One region of the Marinomonas posidonica IVIA-Po-181 genome, then DNA from elsewhere that is predicted to be linked to it. Evidence: predicted binding sites of a transcription regulator. Region 1 holds the regulator's gene; each other region holds the start of a gene.

Region 1 (2,205 bases):
TGTCGATCCTATTTCTGTGGGTGATATCAAACTCATTATTAAACATTTACAGGACAGCGGCATTGGCGTTTTAATTACCGATCACAATGTTCGAGAAACCTTGGACATTTGCGATAAAGCCTATATCGTAGGCAACGGTTATATCATTGCCTCTGGTGAAGCCAGCGACATTATCAATAACGAACAAGTGAAAAAAGTCTATTTAGGCGACGACTTCCGCCTGTAACCCCTTATCATTGTTGTAGAAAGGGAGTAGTATGCATAACTCGTTCCAATTTAATAAAACAGACAGAGTTGCTCCATGAAGCAGTCTTTACAGCTAAAGCTCGGTCAACAATTAACCATGACCCCACAACTGCAGCAAGCCATTCGCTTGCTGCAGCTTTCGACGCTGGATTTAAAGCAGGAAATTCACGAATTTCTTGAATCTAATCCATTACTCGAGCTAGACGATGACGAAACCACATCGCCTGAACTTCCCACTAGCATTGAAGCAAAAACGGACACCGAAACCAATAAGGACAACAATCTCAATGATAATGAATCAGGCGAAGAAGCACGTTTAGAATCCGAGTGGACAGAAAGCATCCCTGAAGAACTCTCCATTGATAGTAATTGGGATGACACTTATCAAAGTTCTGCGGCGGTCAGTGATTCCAATAGTTTTGACAATGAAATGGACTTCGAAAGCCGCAACGCCCCGGCTGAAAGCATTCAAGACCATTTGATCTGGCAATTGAACCTCACTCACATGTCCGATCGAGACCTGGAAATTGCTTACGCTATTGTGGATTGTGTTCAACCCGATGGGTATTTAAGCACCACGCTAGAAGACATTTTAGAATCTTTAAGCTTGGACCTTGAAGAGCTCGAGCTAGATGAGATTCACGCCGTACAACACAGATTACAAAGGTTTGATCCTATTGGCGTATGCTCAACCGACCTACGCGATTGCCTACTGGTTCAATTTGAAGCGTTTCAGGATCACCCTCTTTATAAAAGCACACAAAATCTGATTAGCCATTATCTACCTCTTTTAGGCAGCCGAGACTTTGTCCAACTAAGTCGCAAAACCAAGCTAAAAGACGAAGCGTTAAAAGAAGTCATTCATCTAATCCAACAACTTAACCCTCGACCTGGCTCCGCCATCGATGAAGACGATACGGATTATGTGATTCCTGATGTTTCAGTCAAAAAACGCAACGGCACCTGGCAGGTTGAGTTAAATAACGACGCTTTACCACCTATTAAAATCAATGAAACCTACTCTGCCATGGCAAATACCGCGTCAACGGCAGAAGATGTCAGCTATATTAAAAACTCTCTACAAGAAGCCAAATGGTTCATGAAGAGTTTACAAAGCCGTAATGAAACACTGTTAAAAGTCGCTAGCTGCATTGTCAGTCGACAAATTGATTTCTTTGAATTAGGTGAAGAAGCCATGAAACCCATGGTTCTTCATGATGTTGCGGAAGAAGTTGGGATGCACGAATCAACGATCTCACGTGTCACCACGCAAAAATATATGCACACACCAAAAGGCATTTTTGAGCTGAAATTCTTCTTCTCCAGCCATGTAAACACCGCTTCTGGTGGCGAATGTTCTTCCACCGCGATTCGAGCTATGATTAAAAAGTTGGTCGCCGATGAACCTGCTAAAAAACCGTTAAGCGATAACAAATTGGCCACCATTTTAGCCGATCAAGGCATTCAAGTTGCACGACGAACCGTTGCAAAATATCGAGAGGCGATGAACATCCCTCCTTCAAATGAACGTAAAAGATTGATTTAACAGGTATAAAGTTATCATGCCATTAAACTCACTAGTAAAAGCCGAACTCGTACTTGCCAAACAAGACATTGTCAGCAAAAAGCGCGTTCTAGAAAGCTTAGCCGAGATCACCTCCAATCGCTTGCACTGCGACAATGAAGCTGTGTATGACGCGTTATTAGGCCGTGAAAAATTAGGCAGTACAGGCATTGGTAATGGCATTGCCATTCCTCATTGTCGCTTGGAATCCGCCAATCATACTGCGATCGTGGTGATGTCGTTACAAACACCTATCGACTTTGATTCAATTGATAAACAGCCTGTGGATTTGATTTTTGCCCTCATCGTACCTCCGAATGAATGCGATCATCATTTATCTACCTTGGCACAAATTGCTGAATTAGCTCAGTCACCAGACGCTTTAGCCAAGCTGC
Region 2 (2,205 bases), 810 kb from region 1:
CTGCAAAATATTAAACGTTACTTTATCGCGAATACTGGCCCAAGAAGCTTCTTTTGATAACGCAACAGCAACCCCTTCGTCGGCAAAAAAACCTTTCTCTTTTGCTATAACAAAAGGCGCACAATCAATTAAGGGAATAAAGCCGATACGCACCGCTTGTTGGGATTCTAAAGAATTATTTACCGTTGAAGTCATTTAGAAGCCTCCATAATTTCCATCACTGAAATGATATTACGAGCCACTTCTGTCATTCTCTGACTGCGATCCATCGCTAATTTTCTGAGGGCCTGATAAGCCGCGGGCTCATCACACTGTTGATGCTTCATAATCAACCCTTTTGCTTTATCAATTAGCTTACGATCTTCCAACTGAGTTTTTACTGTTTCAAGTTCTGATCGCAGTGCATGAAACTCCCTAAAACGCGCGATTGCAACTTGTAAAATCGCCTTTACACTGCCGCTGTTTACTCCGTCGACAACATAAGCACTAACCCCTGCACGAATCGCTGCTTCAACATGTCTTGAGTCGTCTTCTTCAGCAAACATCACAATGGGTCTTGGGTTATCTTGTGTGAGACGAGACATATTCTCCAACATATCTCGATCAGGGGATTCAATATCAATGATCACCATATCAGGCTGACATTCCATTACCGCTTGGCTTAAATTCAGCGCATTTTCTAGGCGACGAATAACACGATAGCCACTATCTAACATAGCTTGTTCAACAATCGCCGCTCGGGCAGGTTCATTATCAACCAACATTACGGTTAATTCATTCTTTGGGGGCGCAGACATGGTGCACTCTCTACCTATACAAGCTGAATTTCAATGTATGAAGCAATATATGCGCCACTAAGGTACATAAACAAAAAAATCTAACTGAAATAAGGCTGATATATGGCTTAACAGATAAGATAAGTATTCATGTCGGAGCATAACCAAACGCAAAAAGAGCGACATTATGTGGAATACAACACAGTAAGAAGGGAAAAACGTTAAAAAAAGGCGCAAAACCGGTGCACCTTTTCATTTGGAAAGTATCACTGCACTAAAAAATGACTTTTTGCTTTTAATGCTAAAGCAAGACGATCACGAGTCTCTGTTTTTTTGAAAATAGACGTAAGGTGGGCTTTCACTGTCCTTTCGGTGATGGCCATTTGAGTTGCCACCTGTTTATTCGAAAGCCCTTCTGCGATATAACGCGCCACGTCCATTTCGCGCTCAGACAAACCATCCATTTGCACAGAAGGTTGATTGATTTGTTCCGCTGATTGACTAATTAATTGCTGAATAAAGGCTTTACCACCCCAGATTTCGCCCGAATCGATAACCGACAACACCAAAGACAATTGCTCTTCCCCAATGTAAGGAGCACATTGACCATTAACACCAATGGAGAAAAGACGTAATGCAGCTTGCTGACTAGCTTGGTTTGGAAACACCACCATATTATGATCTAAAAACTCAGACTTTAAGGCGACGACCTCTTCCACTTGGCTTGAAAATGTCTCATCTGCTAAGTACACAAAGCAGTATTGAAATGTTTGTTGGGACTCAATCAGCGCACGACGTGACGCCTCTAAGCTGTCAACACGGACAAGCTCAGCAATGGCTGGGACAATTTTTAGCCAATGCGCCCAAACAGCATCGTCTGTATTCCAACACAAAATCTTCAAAATCAATCTCGTTAAGTTTGTTACATCGCAGACATTGTATCTAGCTTATAAAATATGGTTGTTAACATTTGTTATCACAATAAGATGAAAACTAATTTTTTTGTAATCATCTCTCACGAAGTGCATTCTGCTTGGCTTTCAGAATCGGCTTCAATAAATAATCCAATAAGGTCTTTTTCCCAGTAATAATGTCCACACTGGATTGCATACCGGGAATAATTGGCAAAGGCGCTTCCTTAGTACCCAAAAAGTTCTTGTCTGTCCTCACTCGCACTAGATAAAAACTGTTCCCTTCTTCATCAAGAATGGTGTCCGCACTAATATTTTCAACTGTGCCATCCAATCCACCAAAAATAGCAAAGTCGTAAGCGGACAATTTCACTACGGCGGGCAAATCCGGTTGAATAAAACCAATGTTTTCTGGACGCACCTTAGCTTCAATCAATAAGGAGTCTTCAATAGGTACGATTTCCATCATATTCATACCCGGCTTAATCACACCACCCACCGTATTAATTTGAATCTGC
Region 3 (2,205 bases), 620 kb from region 1:
GCTCGCGCTCAATGCCATCCAGACCTGCTGCAATTAAAGCGGCATGAACAAGATAAGGATTACAACCAGAATCCGGTAAGCGAAACTCCAAACGACCATATGGCACACGAACCAATGCCGAACGGTTATTGTCGCCGTAGCATACATAGGCTGGTGCCCAAGTCGCGCCGGAGCTGTTCCCGCCAACCACTAAGCGCTTGTAGGAATTCACTGTCGGCGCCGCAAAAGCACAAATCGCTTTAGCGTGTGCCAAAATCCCAGCTGTAAAGTGATATGCCAATTTTGAAAGGCCCATGCCATTTTTATCACTATCATCATTGAATAAGTTTTTACCTGATTCATCTGTGATGGATAAATGGAAATGCATGCCATTACCAGTTTTATCAGGCGCTGGTTTCGGCATGAAAGAACAAATCATCCCCATGTCATTTGCAATTTCACCAGCGGCCATACGAACAAAGGTAAAGCGATCTGCGGATTCAAGGGCATCGCCATAGGTATAGTTAATTTCGAACTGACCATTCGCATCTTCGTGATCAATTTGGTAGACATCAAAATCGACCGCTTGCAATGACTCAACCAAACGCTCTAGGAACTCTCGAGAACGAGACAGCCCTTTATAGTCATAACAAGGCTTAGCAAGCGTATCGGAGTCATCCACTGGAAGTAGCTCGCCATACTCGCCTTTTTTGAACAAATAAAATTCCGGCTCAAGACCCGTGTTTAATGTCCAACCTTTCGCTTCTAAGCGTTTGATTTGATTTTTTAACACCACACGAGAACAGTATGGATGAGGTTCATCATTCACATAACCATCACAAGCCAATCTTGCGTAACCTGGCTGCCAAGGGACAATGCTTAAGGTCGACAGATCACCACGAGCCAAAAAGTCAGGTCCATGAGGCTCCATTGCTAAACCACTCACAGCGAAACCAGCAAAACCAGCCCCCTTTTCCACCACATCAAAAATATTTTTGGCGGGCACAGATTTGGTTTTTGCAACGCCATGAATATCCACAAACTGCGCTAAAACATATTTGATGTGATGTTCGTTAAGAAAGCCTTCTACTGCATCAGATTGCATTGCTGATCTCCTTACTCATAGTGAACTTAATGAATATTCCAATCGATCAGGGTTAAAAATGAGAAAGGCATCAAGCATTGTTGCTAACAGTATGAGTGACTGCCCTAGATACCCTTTCCTAAATTCAAACTCATCGACTATGATAGAAATAAAATATTCCTTAAGGGAAAATTTATTTCCCAATAGGAAAGCAACAAGTTTGCCAAAAATTGATTTTTAGGAATTTTTTTTTCCTAATAGTGTAAGATTTTGATTTTTATGATCTAAAATCATCCTGTTAAAATGATATCCATGAAATGCAGGTAGGAAATTCAAGGGCAATGAAGAAAAACGCACCATCCAGGCACGCAATCGCTCTAAATGAGGGCGAAATAGTGATTACAAGAGACTCATCGCCTAAATTAAAGCTTGAGGAATACATTGCGATGCACGTAAGACGTCGACGTGTCGCCCAAGATTTAAAAATCACGGACGTCGCACGCATCGCAAAATTAAGCCAAGGCATGGTCAGTAAAATCGAAAATGCCCAAGTTTCCACAAGCCTTGATACCCTTAGCCGTCTTTGCGACGCCATTGGTTTATCCATTTCACAATTATTTGCCGACTATGATCGACCTGAAGGTGGCGCTCTTCTCACCAAATCCGGCCAAGGCATGGAAGTGGTTCGCAGAGGAACCGAAAAAGGCCATACCTATCAGCTGCTCAGTTACAGTCGCGGCAAAAAGCAACTCTATGAACCTTTCTTAATTACCATGGATGATGCCAGTGAAGTGTTTCCTACCTTCTCGCACCCAGGACAAGAATTCATTTACCTGCTGGAAGGTCAAATACTCTACCGTCACGGCAACCACCTATATAACATGCAAGCTGGCGACTCTTTATCATTTGATGCAGAAGTCCCCCATGGCCCAGAGGTACTGGAACAAGTCCCAATCAAACTCTTGTCCTTTATCATGCATGACAATAAAAATGAGTAATCTGCCTGCTCTACAATGTGCAGCCCTTTAGAAGCTCTTTTCAAACACAAAAGCCCCGCCTATAAAAGATCGGGGCTTTAATATTTCGTATAACAAGCGATTCGAACGGCTGATCTCTGCTATCCCGAGATGACTTTTATAACC
Region 4 (2,205 bases), 1.6 Mb from region 1:
GGTGGGAAATTCAAAATGACTGTTGATAATGGCACTGCGTACTCTATCTTTGGCTTCTCGAACAGCTGCTTCGGGTAAGCCGACAATATTAAGAGAAGGCAGACCATTGGAAATGTGAGTTTCAACAGTAACAAGAGGGGATGCCACGCCAACACGGGCGCGACTGTAGATAGTCGCTAAACTCATGATCACTCCTTGATCGTTTGATAATGTTCTCGCTAAGTCATCTAACTCAGCGTTTTTCACGTATATCTAATAGGTGGTTCTTACTTTTAGAACAACAAGTTAACAATAACGGATTAACAAGGTGAAACATGCCAAAGCATCAAATTAACCCGAATAAATTATTACTGTCTAAATGGACATCCAATTCACCACAACAAAGAGAAAAGCACTTTATTGTGACAAAACTCATCCATGATGAAGACGACAAGGTAATCGAATGTGTATTGGAGGCCGTTATCAATCACCAACAATATAGATTACCTTGGCAATCCCTTTGCTCAACGGAACGGTGGCAACAAGGCTGGAAGTAAGCTTATTGATCTTTTTCCAATTCCGCCAAACGCGTTTCCAAAGCCGTTAGTTTCTCTCGGTATTTGGCCAACATCGCTGCCTGTACTTCAAACTCTTCACGGGTCACTAAGTCCATTTTACTTAAGGTGGTTTGCGCCACTTGATGCAATTGGGCTTGAATTTCTTCTTTCGGCAACTTACCTAAGGTTTCCACTGCCTGCTCCAAACCAGTGCCTAATTGTTTAATAAATTGATCAATCATTTTACTCTCATTGCTCCCCAATAGGGCTTGGTTAATTAAATACCGATAATTTGCTTAGTATAGTGGTCGAGTAAAGGTACAAACAAGCTCAGTGATGAATTCATTCACGCCTTCTTTTTGTGCGATGACAAATTGATTTTGACCATTTAGTTATCATTCAAAGGAATTATACACCCCCAGCTAGTTGATCCCGCTAACCTCTATTTCTTTATTGGGAGCAAGTAGATAGAGTGACAAAAAGTGATAATGTCATTTTATGGATGATTTTTCGCACCAATTTGAGGCAGTACACGTTTAGTGCACCCCAATATGCTGCACTAAATCAATTCATTTCATGCCCTTTTTAATTTCAATAAGCCGACAAAATCCTTACAAAGCCCTTGCCGCTTGGACTGTTGAAGAGATGGCACGCATATTGAATATAGACATCTACCTGCGATACGACAATAAAACTGACTTTTAAAGGAGACAGTGGGTATGAAGCTTATTACTGCCATCATCAAGCCATTTAAACTCGATGATGTTCGAGAAGCGCTTTCTGAAATCGGTGTTCAAGGCATCACAGTAACAGAAGTGAAAGGGTTCGGACGTCAAAAAGGCCACACAGAACTATACCGCGGCGCGGAATACGTTGTGGACTTTCTACCTAAGGTAAAAATCGAGCTAGCCATTGCAGACGATATGACAGACCAAGTGGTTGAAGCCATTAGTGGTGCTGCAAATACTGGCAAAATCGGCGACGGTAAAATCTTTATCGTTAACCTTGAGCAAGCGGTTCGTATTCGTACCGGCGAAACTGGCGTAGAAGCCGTTTAATACGGTTCGAATATTTTAGCCTTTAGGGGGGCGAAACATGCAAGATCAAATTTTTCACTTACAATATGCCATGGACACCTTCTACTTCTTGGTGTGTGGTGCACTGGTTATGTGGATGGCAGCTGGATTTGCCATGTTGGAAGCGGGTTTAGTACGAGCTAAAAACACCACTGAAATCCTAACAAAGAACGTCGCGCTATTTGCGATCTCTTGTATCATGTACCTAGTTTGTGGTTACTCAATCATGTACGGCGGTACTTGGTTCCTAACGGGTATTCAAGATGTAGACGTTGCTTCTACTCTAACTGACTTTGCTGGCCGTGATGGCGGTTTTGAAGGCGGTTCTATCTACTCTGGCGCTTCTGACTTCTTCTTCCAAGTGGTATTCGTAGCAACGGCTATGTCTATCGTTTCGGGTGCAGTTGCTGAGCGTATGAAACTATGGTCTTTCCTAATCTTCGCGGTGGTAATGACAGCGTTCATCTACCCAATGGAAGGTTCTTGGACTTGGGGCGGCAACGATGTATTCGGTATGTTCAACCTAGGTGACTTAGGTTTCTCTGACTTTGCTGGTTCTGGTATCGTTCACATGGCGGGTGCAGCAGCAGCCC

Evidence for each region. Region 1 encodes sigma-54, which starts transcription at its own class of promoters, with help from an activator protein. Its sites were predicted from a motif close to TGGCACNNNNNTTGCTNT; they were not measured.
Region 2: the regulator sigma-54 is predicted to act here: its motif matches at 837-854, upstream of MAR181_RS06315 (ANTAR domain-containing response regulator).
Region 3: the regulator sigma-54 is predicted to act here: its motif matches at 1,272-1,289, upstream of glnT (type III glutamate--ammonia ligase).
Region 4: the regulator sigma-54 is predicted to act here: its motif matches at 1,183-1,200, upstream of glnK (P-II family nitrogen regulator).

What each region holds. Positions count from the first base shown of each region.
Region 1 covers NC_015559.1:2,150,310-2,152,514, forward strand. The annotation lists gene lptB (LPS export ABC transporter ATP-binding protein) at 1-226, shown strand, start outside; gene MAR181_RS10100 (RNA polymerase factor sigma-54) at 302-1,792, shown strand; gene ptsN (PTS IIA-like nitrogen regulatory protein PtsN) at 1,809-2,205, shown strand, end outside.
Region 2 covers NC_015559.1:1,342,462-1,344,666, reverse strand. The annotation lists gene MAR181_RS06320 (CmpA/NrtA family ABC transporter substrate-binding protein) at 1-195, opposite strand, end outside; gene MAR181_RS06315 (ANTAR domain-containing response regulator) at 192-797, opposite strand; gene MAR181_RS18460 (response regulator transcription factor) at 1,043-1,678, opposite strand; gene MAR181_RS06305 (HlyD family type I secretion periplasmic adaptor subunit) at 1,785-2,205, opposite strand, start outside.
Region 3 covers NC_015559.1:2,772,615-2,774,819, forward strand. The annotation lists gene glnT (type III glutamate--ammonia ligase) at 1-1,084, opposite strand, end outside; gene MAR181_RS12790 (helix-turn-helix domain-containing protein) at 1,459-2,061, shown strand.
Region 4 covers NC_015559.1:583,920-586,124, reverse strand. The annotation lists gene MAR181_RS02655 (YifB family Mg chelatase-like AAA ATPase) at 1-186, opposite strand, end outside; gene MAR181_RS02650 (TIGR02450 family Trp-rich protein) at 315-536, shown strand; gene MAR181_RS02645 (accessory factor UbiK family protein) at 539-778, opposite strand; gene glnK (P-II family nitrogen regulator) at 1,256-1,594, shown strand; gene MAR181_RS02635 (ammonium transporter) at 1,632-2,205, shown strand, end outside.